2 regions of the Sporosarcina sp. P25 genome follow, and region 2 is predicted to be linked to the other one. Evidence: riboswitches for the same ligand, from Rfam matches in the RefSeq annotation. Region 2 holds a riboswitch; the other holds the start of a gene.
What was found. Region 2 has a riboswitch for FMN ahead of ribD (bifunctional diaminohydroxyphosphoribosylaminopyrimidine deaminase/5-amino-6-(5-phosphoribosylamino)uracil reductase RibD). Riboswitches for the same ligand answer to the same signal wherever they lie in the genome.
Positions count from the first base shown of each region.

Region 1 (7,441 bases), on a different contig from region 2:
ACTGATAATCCCGCTATTCGAACCTTTTTCATTAGTCAACTCCCATAAAAAAAAGCAAAGCGTCTACTTTGCTTTTGTAGTAGTGATTTTCATTAGTAGTGTAGCGAGATTTCATTAAAACCCCTAACTATTATACTTCGCTTAGGAAACGGCATGCATGAAATGTGTCATGGACGGATAAAGCCCAACCGACAACTCGACTTTTTCAACAGGTACTTGATCGGGAACGTCAGGGGAATAGAGATCCGATAATACATAAAGGAGTATAACAATAGGTATTAAAGTAAAAATCGCCAGAAAAATATTGATGACTTTCACTTGACCGTATTTCTCCTCTTTCTTCTTTCCATGTACTTCTGCACGGGAGGGAAGTTTATCGATAGGCGCTTTTTCTTTAATCTCTTTTCGCTGTTGTTCAAAATCCATTTTATACTGATCGTTTAACATGTCTAATTTCTCCTTCACACCGCATAATGTCTGTTGCTATTATATGATGCAATTCCTTTATTCATCCGTGAAAAATACGTCCGTTCACAAACTCATCTATCTCTATTATGCCGAATTTTGTCTAAAAAGTAAATACTGACAGTCTGCTTTAACCTAATAACTGACGTAGACGTTCACTCCACTGTAACGCTTTGTTTACGTGTTCAGTTGATGCTTGTGACTTAATCAACCAATCGTCATCTAGATTCTGGCAGTTTGAACAGCAATCCGTTTCTGCTGGCGACGTATTCTCGCCAAAAAACTGTACTAATTTCTGTCGCAAACACCTTTCACTTTTTACATAACTCTCCATTTCGGCAATTTGTTTCTCTTTCACTTGATATATTTGTTCGATTTGTCGAATGACATGTTCTATATCGTATTGTTCCAAATAATAATCAAGCAAACGACTAGCTACTTCTGATAGTCCAGCTTGCTCGGCAGCCAATTGACTCCCAGTACCTGATTGCAGTAAAGAATGATAATAAAGAATTTGCTGTTCCTCTGGCAAATCCTCGTACACTATGAACTTCACTTTCTGTATATCTCGCACACTATATAAAAGTGTGACCGCAGCCTGATCCCCATCACGTCCTGCACGTCCTACTTCCTGAATGTACGCGCTTGGCGTAGCAGGTAGATGCTCATGAATAACTTGTCGAATATCATCTTTATGGATTCCCATACCAAATGCATTGGTAGCACAAATCCACTCGAGTTCACCTTGTATAAATTGTTCTTGAATAATAGATCGTTCATCCTGTTCCTTGCCTCCATGATAACTTGCTGTCGGGATTCCTCTCTCTCGAATTATTGCCGAAAGTTCATCCGCACGTTTTCGTGACGCCACATAAATAATACCAGGTCCGATCGTTGTAGCAAGTCTATCAATAATCCACTCTGTTTTTGCCAATTCATTATCCAAATGCACCACACGATAGGATATAGCAGGACGATCCATCGACTGTCGTTCGATGTGAGGATTTCTCATGTGTAAGTAAGTAGTTATGTCTTCCACTACTTTTTTACTCGCAGTAGCAGTTAATGCCAACACCGGTGCTCTTTTTAAAACTGAGAACAGTTCTTTTAATCGTAAATAGTCTGGTCGAAAATCAAATCCCCATTCGGAAATACAATGGGCTTCATCCACTACAAAAAAAGCTATATGTAATTGTTGAACAAGCTGCCGGACATGTTGTTGCATCATCATTTCAGGTGATAAAAAAATGAACTTATAATGCGCCATGGTAGAGAGCGCCAATTCTTTTTCCTTGCTAGATAAAAACGAATTGATCGCGACCACACGTTTCTCCTTATGTTTTCGTAGAATGGCCACTTGATCTTCCATCAACGCAACGAGCGGAGAGATGATGATCACTGCTCCATCGAGTATATATGCAGGTAATTGATAACAAAGTGACTTCCCCGTACCCGTCGGAAAAATCGCCACAGCATCCCGTCCAGCAAGTAACTCCTTAATGACTTCTTGTTGCCCAGGTCGAAATGATTCATAGCCGAACTTTTGATGCAATACTTCTTGAAGTTCCATCAGCTCTCGCTCCTTCCAATAATGATGATTAATCGCAGTTGGAAATACGACAATTCTGGGCACTGTTGCTTCAACAAACGCAATCTTTTAGTTTGCAACTGTTCAACATGACGCCAAACCATCTCCATTTGTTCTTCCGTTACAAATTCTTTATATGGAAAGCCATCCATATTCGCTGCCATTTCAATGAAATGATCTTCTATAGTACTTAATTTCAAATTTCGTAAAGATGCAATTTGCTCTACCGAATAACCCCGCTCGAATAGTTTTTGTGTCCGTTCGGCAGATTGTGTCAAATACGTGTCTACTCTGCAACCTACCGCTAATTCTGTCAGTAATTGCAAATTAGGTTGTTGTTGTAGGAAGTCCAGCAATATGTGTAATGCTTCTAAATAGTAAAGTTGTAGAGTCATAGTCGATATGTTTAGACTTTCCGCCAACTGTTCCCAAGTAGATGCCGTAAGTCGGTAACCCGTCAATCGATCGCTCACTATCGTACGTTGTAAATCTGATAATGATGAATGAATTAGCGCGTGTTCCAATTCTTTTCGCAATGATGTAGATAGATTAGTCGTGCTACTTGATTGGTTACGTAAAAGTCCTTTGATAAATTGTTGGGTAGGCAATTCTTTCTGGATCGGCATGAACATTGTCTCACCGCGTCGTAAATTGGACAATGTCTGTACTAGCAACGCCAAACGTCTGCCGAACTCTCTTTCACGACCACGGTAATTCCAGCCATTAAATCGCCACATTTCACTACCCGTCCCCATCTGACCTTTTGCCGTCACATAGACGAGTTCATTTATATAGATTAGACCGTTTGCTTGCATCCGCTCTAACGCTTGCTGAAAGTCGCTTGCCGTCAATTGTGGCAACAATGCATAGTATGATTTAACTTGATAATATTCAACGTCTTGTAATGTCTGTCCTGATTTTTTCCCGCGAAGTATATGATAAACTCCTTGCGCTGAACGCTCACCATGGAGACGTTGGAAGATCGTTAGTAAGATAGAATCAAAACTCATTTGCGCTCACTCCTGAAGAAATAACGTTTTTTTGTTGAAAAGTGATGAAAACAGCTTTAGAATAGAGTAGATACAAAATAGGATGAGTGAATGGAAGAAGGGAGAAAGACAAATGTCTAGCAAAAAGTATACGATTGTCGATCAGGATACATGTATAGCTTGCGGGGCCTGCGGGGCTGCTGCGCCAGATATCTATGATTATGACGATGAGGGAATTGCATTTGTTATTTTAGATGATAACACGGGAAACACTGAAGTTCCAGAAGAACTGATGGAGGATCTCGAGGATGCATATGATGGCTGCCCTACCGATTCAATTAAAATTGCAGATGAAGCCTTCGAAGGCGATCCATTAAAATATGAAGATTGATTCAATCCCAACAACACTTCCTACTACTGGATGTGTTGTTTTTTTGCTTTAAATCAATTTTGCACTTTGCCGATGAGGGACTCATGCCGCGCAAACCGTAAAGCGTCCCAAGCTGGCGTTTCAATCCCCTCATTCTCACTAGCTAATTCTCTATATACAGTAAAAACGCCAGTCTTCCTATTATTCAGGAAGACCGGCGTTTATTTGATTAGAACGATAACTTCTTTTGTTGCTGAAGAATCCACTTCTCCATGCTTCTATATAACATCAACGTGATGGCTAATAGCATGACACCCTTTATCAAGTTGAACGGTAAGATTCCCAATATAATCATTTGATAAAGCGAGTCGCCTGTAACTGCTGGCATGCCGAGGAAATATGTGTACATCGGCAAGAACACTAAGTAATTCAATACGCTCATACCTACTGCCATTGCTACCGTACCTGCGATCAAACCTGATGCAAGACCTTTAGCTGAACGATACTTCGTAAAAATCCAGTAGATTGGCATTATGAATAATACGCCTGTCACGAAGTTTGCAACTTCACCTACCGGAACTCCAGTCGGGCTTCCTGATAAGAACCAGTGCATGACGTTCTTCAATAACTCTACGCCTATACCAGCAACAGGTCCCATCGTCATGATTGCCATAACAGCTGGGATCTCACTAAAATCGATCTTTAAAAATCCAGGCATTGCCGGAATCGGAAAGTTAAACTGCATTAACACAGTTGAAATACTTCCCAAAATCGCCACCAAAATCAGCTTACGTAACTTCTTGTTATTCACTTGTTCCTCTCTCCTTTTGCGATTCACTTCAAAAGAGGAAAGGCTGGCTCATCTATTTGTTGCGCTAAAAATCCCTAAAGTAAAATATACTTTAGGGAGAATAAAATGCACTGTTAAGAACAGATAAATCATACAAACTTATCCGTCAGGAAACAAGCACCACTTTTGCGTACACAAAAAGATGGCTGCACCTTCACCTTCTCCCATCCAGACTATACTGTCGGCTCTGGAATCTCACCAGAATCAGCTGTTAAGCTCGCGGGCTAAAAAGTAGTATTCTACTTCATTTCCGCCGGTCGGGAATTACACCCTGCCCCGAAGATGAATCAATATTTAGTTATGAACCTATTATAACGTAAAAAAACTGTTTTGTAAACTTCACAAGTTTACAAAACAGAATTATTCGTTAATTAAATACTTTGGATTTGCACCAATCGGTTTTTCCAATGGCTGAGTGAAATCAAATTCCATCCATTGTGCTTGAGCAACTTGATCGAATTCTACAAATTTATCAAAACTTGCCGCTGTCATCAAGATCCCTTCTATCAATTGCATGGCCTCTTCACGTTGCATCTTTTCTAAATCAAGTACTTCAGTGAATTTCACTTTAACAATGTCTTTTTCTACTTTGACCGTGAAGTCAATTCCTTTAGGAACCACAGTTGAATATATGTCATTCGGTGACTTTTTCATATCATGTAATGCTTGCTCCACCGTATTAGAAGTTTTACCAAAATTAGTAGAGAGTACTGCTTCTCCATCTGATTTCAAGTATCGATAGTATGCTTGATGCGAAACGATACCTGACAAGGCGATCGGTCTTTCCACTTGACCTACTTGATCAAATGTAATTGCAGAAGCATCTTCTTGTAGCAACACGATTTCATCATATCCTTGAAACGTATCTTGTAGGGACAAATTTAACATCTCAAGTGTCGCACTCGAAGTGTCATAGGGATGATCTGAAGCAAACTTCAATTGAACTTGTTTTCCTATTGAAGAAATTATCGCTTTATAGGGATGATACTCTGTAAATCCAAGCGCCTCTTCATCTATTTTATTCGCATACTCATTATAAAGTGTCACTGCATCCCGTGCGGTCTCTAAGTCTCCACTAAGGCGTTCATTCGGTATCAGAAACGTTACTGGAACAACGGTCGCCTGATCGGTAGCAAGGCCGATGTGAAACGCTGTGTGATCTAAGACATCGGTAGGATAGGCAGCGTATGAGGGCGGCATTGAAACCTGTCTTGTAAACATGGATGTATCATTTGTTTCATGCGATTGCAATTCTTCTCCATTCTCCACCTTAACAGCATCAGCAGATTCTTCTGTCGTCGCTTTATCCATCGATACTTCATTATTTTGCTGAAAAAATGTCGGCAAGATGATGGCGAGCAATAAAATCGCTGCTACAGTTGCAATAAGTGGAGACCATTTTGTTTTGAAAGGTCTTTTGTAAGGCTCGTTCGGTTCAGAAAGTCTTGAATCATTTTTTAACCGCTGCATAACCTCATCTTTGGAACGCTGATCTTCTACGATCGGCATGTCACGTAAACGTTTCTCGAGATCATCTTCATTCCATTTATCTTTGCTCATGTCATCACCCCTCTCTGACCGAACGTGCTTCCAATTTCACTTTTAACGCTTTGATTGCACGGTGTTGTGTCGTTTTCACTTTGCTTTCGGTCCAGCCTAAAACTTCAGCTGTTTCAGCAACTGATAGATCTTGGAAGAACCGCATGAGGATGACCATTTTCTGATCACCCGTACATGTGTGCAACGCTTCAAGCATTTGCCTCTGCTCTTCGCCCGCTTCAACTAAACGTTCGGGCAAGTGATTTGTTGAAATTAATTGCTCTGTTTCCCAATCGAAATGAATATTTGTATGTTTCTTGATTGTGGATTGTTTTCGAAAATAGTCAATAGAGACGTTTTTCGCAATTGCAAATAACCAAGTTTTCTCAGAGCTCTTCCCTTCAAAACGGCCGTATGATTTGAGAACACGCACATAAACCTCGTGCATCAAATCTTCCGCTACCTCTCGATTGCGAGTCAAATAAGTGAGGAAGTTGAATACGTCACGGTTATAATCTTCATATAATCGTTGAAAAACGGAATCATCCATTCAATCCCCTCGCTCTGTAGTAGTAGTCGTTTCAGTCCAGGAGAAGTTTCATTTGTTTAGTGCATCAAGTGGAAGAGAACAAATAAAGATTGTACCTTTCTCATCTCCACGTGTCGCTAAAATCGAACCGTCATGTGCTTGCATAATATTCTTTGCAATAGCCAAACCAAGTCCTGTACCGCCTTTACCTCTTGTTCTTGCTTTATCCGCCTTATAGAAACGTTCAAAGACGAACGGCAAATCTTTTTCGGGAATACCAACGCCAGTATCAGCTACTGTAATATCAAGCATTTCAGTAGACCGGTAGACCGATAGCTTCACAGCACCACCGTCCGGAGTATGACGAATAGCATTATCAATCAAATTAGTGAATACTTGCTCCAGCCGGTCTTCATCGGCCGTTATGATCAGAGTATCCGACTCTTCTGTTTCCAAAGACAAGTCCACTTTGGCGTCTTTTGCCACTTGTGAGAACTTTGTCACTATACGTTCCAAAAATCCCACAATTGAAAGGGGATTTTTATTTAGTTGAATGTAACCAGACTCCATTCTAGCAAGATTCAACAAGTCCGTGACGAGACGGCTCATACGCTTGGATTCATCATGAATAATCTGGACCATTTCCATACGTTCCTCTTCACTGCTCACTACATCATCTATGATGGCTTCACTATATCCTTGCAACATCGAAATGGGTGTTCGCAATTCATGTGATACGTTGGCAATGAAATCTGAACGTAATTTATCCAATTTATGCTGTTCCGTCATATCGCGAAATACCGCTACCGCTCCACGGATACTATTTTCACTGTATAACGGGCTGATAGAGATCACATAAAACTGTCCGCCCAATTCCAACTCGTCTTCCACTTCCTCAGCGAATGAAATGGCATGCTCAAGCATATGGAACACTTCTTTAGGCAACGGATGATGATTTTTTTGATTATAACCATACCATTTCTTCAACAATAACTCTGCTTGCGGGTTTTTCAGAAGAATGGAATAATCTTGGTTAAACGTCACAACTGCATCTGTCATAGATGTAAGAATACTGGAAAGCTGTTCTTTCTCCTGCTTAATCAGTTCAATG
Region 1 covers NZ_PDYV01000003.1:141,670-149,110, forward strand. The annotation lists gene CSV70_RS04100 (metallophosphoesterase) at 1-32, opposite strand, end outside; gene CSV70_RS04105 (hypothetical protein) at 142-447, opposite strand; gene CSV70_RS04110 (RecQ family ATP-dependent DNA helicase) at 596-2,035, opposite strand; gene CSV70_RS04115 (YpbB family protein) at 2,035-3,063, opposite strand; gene CSV70_RS04120 (ferredoxin) at 3,176-3,433, shown strand; gene CSV70_RS04125 (ECF transporter S component) at 3,642-4,223, opposite strand; FMN riboswitch at 4,415-4,550, opposite strand; gene CSV70_RS04130 (GerMN domain-containing protein) at 4,623-5,822, opposite strand; gene CSV70_RS04135 (RNA polymerase sigma factor SigX) at 5,827-6,351, opposite strand; gene CSV70_RS04140 (ATP-binding protein) at 6,400-7,441, opposite strand, start outside.
Region 1: another riboswitch for FMN. It lies ahead of CSV70_RS04125 (ECF transporter S component); the one in region 2 lies ahead of ribD (bifunctional diaminohydroxyphosphoribosylaminopyrimidine deaminase/5-amino-6-(5-phosphoribosylamino)uracil reductase RibD).

Region 2 (7,441 bases):
TAAATTACCCATTTTTCATCTCTCCTCATAAAGTTAGTAAATGACCAAGCTTTTCTGCCTTTGTGTGTAGATACTTTTCGTTCGCTTCATTAAATGGTAGCTGAATTGCAACGCGTTCAACTACTTCCAATTCATATCCTTTTAAACCAGCAATTTTCTTTGGATTATTCGTCAACAAACGCATTTGCGTAATGCCGAGTTCCCGAAGTATTTGTGCGCCAATACCGTAATCACGCAAATCAGCCGCAAACCCAAGTTTTTCATTTGCTTCTACCGTGTCATAGCCTTGTTCTTGCAGTTCATAGGCTTTCAGTTTATTGATTAAACCTATTCCTCTGCCCTCTTGACGCATATACAACAATACACCGCGCCCTTCTTCTTCAATTTGAGAGAGAGCAGCTTGCAGTTGCGGACCACAGTCACAACGGCACGATCCAAAAACGTCGCCTGTTAAGCATTCCGAATGAACCCTTACTAAGACCGGCGCTTCCGTTGTAACGTCCCCTTTTACCAGTGCAACATGTTCTTTTCCTGTCATAGTTTCGGTATAGCCAACCATGCGGAACTCGCCATAACCTGTCGGCAGCTCGATCTCTGCTTCACGAATGACTAATTGCTCTCGTTGCAGACGATAATGAATAAGGTCTTGAATGGTGATTAGTTTTAAATCTAGTTCTTCAGCCATCTGACGTAATTCCGGCACACGCGCCATCGTTCCGTCTTCACTCATGATTTCACAAATGACGCCTGCTGAAGCGCTGCCTGCCAGCCGTGCTAAATCTATCGCAGCTTCAGTATGTCCTGTACGCTCTAGTACACCACCCGACTTCGCTACAAGTGGAAATATATGCCCTGGACGTTTGAATTCGCTTGCTGTTGCATTCGGTTCCATCATTTTAATAATTGTATCCGCACGTTCAAATGCACTGATCCCAGTATGTGTAGAGCGGTGATCGATACTAATCGTAAACGCCGTGCCATGTGAATCGGTATTATCATCGGTCATCATCTGTAACCCTAGTTGCGCTGCTTTTTGCTCTGTTATCGGTACACAAATCAAGCCTCGACCTTTTGTCGCCATGAAGTTGATAATTTCAGGTGTAATCTGGTCGGCTAATGCCACGAAATCCCCTTCATTCTCTCGATCCTCATCATCCACTACGATGACCACTTTACCTTGTCGTAAATCTTCTAATGCTTCTTCGATTGTATGAAACATCCTCATTCACTCCTTCACATAAACCCATGTTGTTGTAAAAAGTCTTTCGACATCGTTTGATCCGTATTTTGTCTTTTCTGCAACATGTTCTCAACATATTTGGCGAGCATATCACATTCGAAATTAACTACATCCCCTATTTGTTTTTTCGCAATGACCGTCATTTCCTGTGAATGTGGAATCAATGAAATCGTAATATCTGTATCTTTTACCTCAAAGATCGTCAATGACGTCCCATCCAATGCGATAGAGCCTTTATGTAACAAATAAGGATGATATCCTTGCGGTAAGGACAAGCGTATATATAATGCATTATCAACCGTTCGCTTCTCACGGATCGTAGCTATTCCGTCTACATGTCCTGTGACAAAATGTCCGCCTAACCTACCATTCGCTGCAAGTGCTCGCTCCAGATTCACAGAACTTCCCACTTCTAATTGTCGTAGTGAAGTAGAAGTGACAGTTTCAGGCATGACGTCCGCAACAAATTGGTCCTTGGTAAAACTCTTTACCGTCAAACAGACACCGTTGACCGCGATGCTATCCCCTACTCTCACATCTGTCAAAACAAGGGATGCAGCTATCGTAACTGTCATAGATTGAGCGCCAGGTTGTATTTGCTTAACTGAACCAATCTCTTCAATTATTCCCGTAAACATGATTCAATCACCCACTTTCGGTACAGCTATGATTTTAATGTCTGGTCCAATCATCTCCACACTGTCAAATCTTAATGGAAGCGCCTCATCCATCAGTTGAGGATCCAGTCCACCTATTGGCGTCAGCGATCCAATTCCGCCAAGTAGTTTGGGTGCAACATAGCAAATGACCTTCTGCACGGCGCGCGCTTTCACAAACGAAGCATTAATGGCCGCTCCACCCTCTACAAGCAATGTCATAACACCACGTCTTCCTAGCTCTAATAGAATATCTTCTACAATCAGCTGGGGTTTTTGCATTCGGATGATCTGGACATGGGGCTTGTTGAGTAACTTTTCACGTGATAACTCTGCATATTTTCCGCAAAAAATCCAAGTAGGCGCTTCTGAGTTTTGAATGATCTGGCTAGATTCTGGTGTTCGTAAAGATGTATCTAAAATAACTCGAATAGGATGTTGTCCACCTAGGGGCAGTCTGGTGGTGAGAAGAGGATTATCATGAAGAAGCGTTTGCACACCTACTAAAATCGCATCTTGCGTATGGCGAAGCTGATGGACATCGAGTCGCGCTTGCTCACTCGTCACCCATTTGCTATCTCCTTTAGAAGTGGCAATCTTACCGTCTATCGTCATAGCTGTTTTCATTGTCACATGAGGTGTTTTGGTTTTAATAAAATGAAAAAATGGTTCATATAGTTTTTTAGCGCGTTCAGAAGAGACAGATTCGGTTACTTCCACTCCTGCACCACGAAGTTTCGCAATGCCTTTACCTGCTACAAGAGGATTAGGATCCGTTGTCGCAACAAAGACTCGTTTGATACCGGCTTGAATAACGGCATCAGCACAAGGGGAAGTTTTACCAGTATGTGAACAAGGTTCAAGCGTTACATACAAATCAGCATCTGTTGCTTCCGCTCCTGCCATATCAAGTGCGATTCGTTCTGCATGGCGTTCTCCTGCTTGTAAATGCGCACCCATTCCAATGATCCGGTTTGTCTTAACTACGATTGCACCTACTGGTGGATTGGGAGAAGTTTGACCTGCCACATTTTCTGCGAGCTGCAAAGCCATTTCCATATAATTCTGATTCATTGAGCAACACTCCAGCTTACAGTATTCCTCTAGTGACAATTCTACATACAAAAAGCCCCGCAAAAGATTATGCGGGGCTTGTATCCATGACTAAATAAACGTTATATACCGTAATGAAAAATCATCACTTATAGTATACACGCGTTGTTCCTTCTCTCATCCAGACTTTAACTGTCGGCTTTGGAGTTTCACCAAATCCACCTTCTGCTTCTATAAAGCATCCGGGTCACGGACTAAGAGCTTGTTAGCTCATCACCGTCGGTAGGGAATTACACCCTGCCCCGAAGGAAACATATTCGATTAACTAAGAGTCTAGCACATATGACAACTAAATAACAATAGCTGAATAATTATTCAGCTATAAAAACCCATTTATCTACTGTAAATCTGTCCAATGCTTCCATGTTGGGAATGTACCCGATTCCATCTTCTGACGGAACTGTAATATAACCTTTTTCAGCAACTACTTCTGGTGTAATAATATCTTGTTCCCAGTAACGTGAAGAACCTGCTGTATCGCCAGGGAGCGTGAAATTAGGTAAAGTTGTCAATGCTACGTTGTGCGCTCGTCCAATACCCGATTCTAACATGCCGCCACACCATACATCGATGCCATTCGCTGCACAATAATCATGAATTTTCTTCGCTTCTGACAGACCGCCAACTCTCCCAATTTTCACGTTGATAATTTTACAACTACCAAGTTCGATAGCTTTTCGTGTATCTTCCAATGAGTGAATACTTTCATCTAGACAAATGGGTGTCTTAATTTGTCTTTGCAATGTTGCGTGATCGATAATATCATCGGAAGCAAGCGGTTGCTCAATCATCATCAAGTTAAACTGGTCGAGTTCTTTCAACACTTCTACATCATCTAACGTATAAGCTGAATTCGCATCCGCCATTAAGGGTACATCAGGATGGGTTTCTCGAATGGCACGTATCACTTCCACGTCATACCCAGGCTTGATTTTCACTTTAATGCGCTTATACCCTTCATTTATAAAGCCTTTAATATTGGCCAATAAATCTTCAACATTTTCTTCAATTCCAATGCTGATCCCCACTTCAATACGGCTACGTTGCCCTCCAAGTGCTTTGGCAAGTGTCATGTGGTGATGCTTTGCATATACATCCCATATCGCACCTTCAATTGTCGCTTTCGCCATATTGTTTTTGCGGATATGTCTAAATAAGTCACTTACTTCATCGGGATGTGTAATAGACTTGCCAAGTACTGCGGGAATCAAGAAATCACGAAGCATGTGAATCGTCGTTTCTGTCGTCTCTTCACTATACCAAGGCGCAGTAAACGCAACAGATTCCCCCCATCCCTCATGACCGTCCGCGTCTGTGACAGTTGCCAACAGAAAGTCTTTCTGCTGAATCGTTCCAAAACTTGTAGTAAACGGATGTTTCATCGTCATATTCATTCTGCGAAGTGTAATCGTGTTAATTTTCATTGGGTCAGCTCCTTTAATCATGCAACGGAATGATGGACCGCTTACAGAAACGATAGTACTGCACAGATTCTTCTGTTCGGCGTACATCGATCATAGCAAATCCTTCCTTACTCAGTTGCTGAAATATCGTTCTCGTCTTCATTCTCCATTCGTAGGCCAATTGCGAGTTTTCTTGCTTGATTAATTGAATTTGTTTGGGCACAGGCACTTCTATCGCTTCCGCCTTCAGCCATTCAGTTGTTTCCGGTAAAAGCAGGATAGGGTGTGAATTATCGCTCAATTGGATTTGAAACGGACGACTATATATAAGATTAGGTTGCCATTTCTCCACTACACGCGGACTGTCAATCCACCAAGCAACTTGAAAACGGTCGGTCGGTAAACCTTTGTTTAATCCATCGTCCATCTCTCCATAACAATCAACTATATAGTCATAGCACACACCGTATAACTTTGAAGTATTCAAATAGCCGTTGCGACTTTCGAGTGGATCGAATGTCCAGACGATTAATCGATAGCCCATTTCCCGTGCAAAACGTAGTTGTTCTTCTTTCAACTGTTTGCCAATGCCCTTCATCTGAAACTCTTCATCTACCGCAAGCATATGAGAGCATAAATATATTTGACCTTCTGAATAGCCGGCAAAGCTATAAGAATATCCGACCATACGCTCTCCTAGAAACGCACCTACAATCAATCCACCGTTTTTGACTGCTGTGATGGTTTGATGGATAGGGATTGGTTCCATTCCCCAAATTTTCTTCTCAAGATTTTGCATAGAACGAATGTCTTCGATAGCCGTCACTTTTCTGACCACTATATCTTTCCTCATACTGTCACCTTCTAGTTTTTAGAGTGGAATGTTAATTCGATGGCAGTAGTTAAAATTTCAACTCCTGTTGCCAGTGCGTCTTGATTAAATGTCATGTGCGGATGGTGAAGTCCTGGGATTAAGCCGCATCCCAAACCTAGCATTGTACTTTTGACAGTGGGTCGTTTTACAGAATAGAAGTGAAAATCTTCTCCTCCCGGCGTGACAACGGTGCGTGTAGTCTTGTCTTCACCCACTACTTTAGCAATCGCCTGATACATTAGATCTTCAGCTTCAGCATTTACTTCCGCTGCGACCATTTCTGCCATTACTTCATAGTTGATTTCTACATCGTATTGTCTAGCTATCGCCTGAATCACACGTTCTACTTCCTCATATAATTCATCCATTATACCATTTTCTTGCGCACGTAAATCCAAACTAAATTTTGCATTTCCCGGAATTATATTGGCAGATTCGCCACCTGCTTGGAACATCGTCATTTTCGCTGTATGAGAAACCATCGGATTACAATGAATGGACTGCAAACCTCCTACTAACGAAGCGCCCACCTCGATCGCATTTTTTCCTTGATGCGGTCTGGCACCATGTGCTTCTGTTCCTTTGATCGTTCCACTGATCATTTTCGCGGCACCGTGACGTAGTGAGGCAGCGGAATAACCGTCAGCCATTTCATCCGCAGCTCTTACATGAACGCCGAATAAGTAATCGATATCATCGATCAATCCCTGATCAAGAACAGCTAGCGCGCCTTTTCCCTTCTCTTCTGCCGGCTGGAAGAATACTTTTAATGTTCCTTTTTGAGGAATTCCGCGTTCTTTAGCCATAAGCAAAGCACCAATTCCCATGGTCATATGTCCATCATGTCCACATGAATGATTTGCTCGATAGACACCGTCCACTTCTTGCCACAACGCATCAATATCTACACGCAACCCGACTACCGGCTTACCTTCACCGATCGTAACGCATAAACCTGTAATTCCATCGAATAATTTCACATTAAATCCTTCTCGTTCAAGAAATCCTTTCAAGTAAGTTGTTGTTTCCGTTTCCTTCCAACTAACTTCCGGATGACTGTGCAAATGCACAAACACTTCATCTAGTTTCGGCTTCAGTAATTGTACTTGCTCCTTCATGCGTGTGCCTCCTAAAAAAACCATTTTCCATTGTACTATTCGAACTGTTTATTCCTAAAATTTCAAACTCCTCAACAATTTTAACATAAAAAAGACTTCTCTATCACGTCGTGTGAAAGGAAGTCTTCTTCGTATTGATTAAAAAGTCCAAAGAATCATCATGCCGAATAATAGCGTCATGTAATTGACCGAGTACAAGAACATGAAGTTAGCCCATTTATAATCATTTTTTGCATAGAACCCATATATACTAGCTGCAATATATCCTAGGTTCATCAATGTCGCGATTGTAATGAATGTAGTGCCAAACATCGTTAATAAAAACGGTAAAGGCAATAGACATAATACATACACAAGCATTTGGCGTTTTGTGAAGTTAAATCCATAAACGACAGGCAACATCGCTACGTTTGCTGCACTATAGTCTTTATATTTCTTCATAGCAATCGCAAATGTATGAGGCATTTGCCAAATGAATAGTATAGCGACCAAAACAATCGGTACAATATGATCCGCTGACATAATAGCTGCCCACCCTATAAGAGGGGTAACCGCTCCCGACACACTGCCAATCACTGTATTCAATGTATATTTACGTTTAGACCACATGGTATAGGGTATTACATACGTAAACCATCCGATAAATGCATAAATTGCCGCTTCTAATGTAGTGAAAAATAATAATACCATACCAATTCCCGATAATATCAAACCTATTTTTAATACGGTTTTCAAAGCAAAGTTACCTGTCACAGTCGGACGGTTTTTTGTTCTTTCCATAACCGTATCAATATCAGAATCAAACCAGTTATTCATTACAAGTGCACCTGCAACAAGCAAGGTACTACCTATCATGGTTAGCAGGAACACACCCCAGTTACCTGTGAGTGTCATGCCCGAAAAATATAGTGCCAACCAAAACCCCGTAAAAACTGGAAATATATTCGCGATGAGTACAGGTCCTTTAACTAATGATTTAATATCCGAGAAGAAGGTAGACGCCGATCGGCTTTGAGTAGTACTCGAAACAATATGGG
Region 2 covers NZ_PDYV01000010.1:61,729-69,169, reverse strand. The annotation lists gene ribH (6,7-dimethyl-8-ribityllumazine synthase) at 1-12, opposite strand, end outside; gene CSV70_RS10335 (bifunctional 3,4-dihydroxy-2-butanone-4-phosphate synthase/GTP cyclohydrolase II) at 26-1,219, opposite strand; gene ribE (riboflavin synthase) at 1,234-1,878, opposite strand; gene ribD (bifunctional diaminohydroxyphosphoribosylaminopyrimidine deaminase/5-amino-6-(5-phosphoribosylamino)uracil reductase RibD) at 1,882-2,970, opposite strand; FMN riboswitch at 3,115-3,263, opposite strand; gene menC (o-succinylbenzoate synthase) at 3,321-4,433, opposite strand; gene CSV70_RS10315 (GNAT family N-acetyltransferase) at 4,447-5,265, opposite strand; gene CSV70_RS10310 (M20 peptidase aminoacylase family protein) at 5,277-6,404, opposite strand; gene cyoE (heme o synthase) at 6,543-7,441, opposite strand, start outside.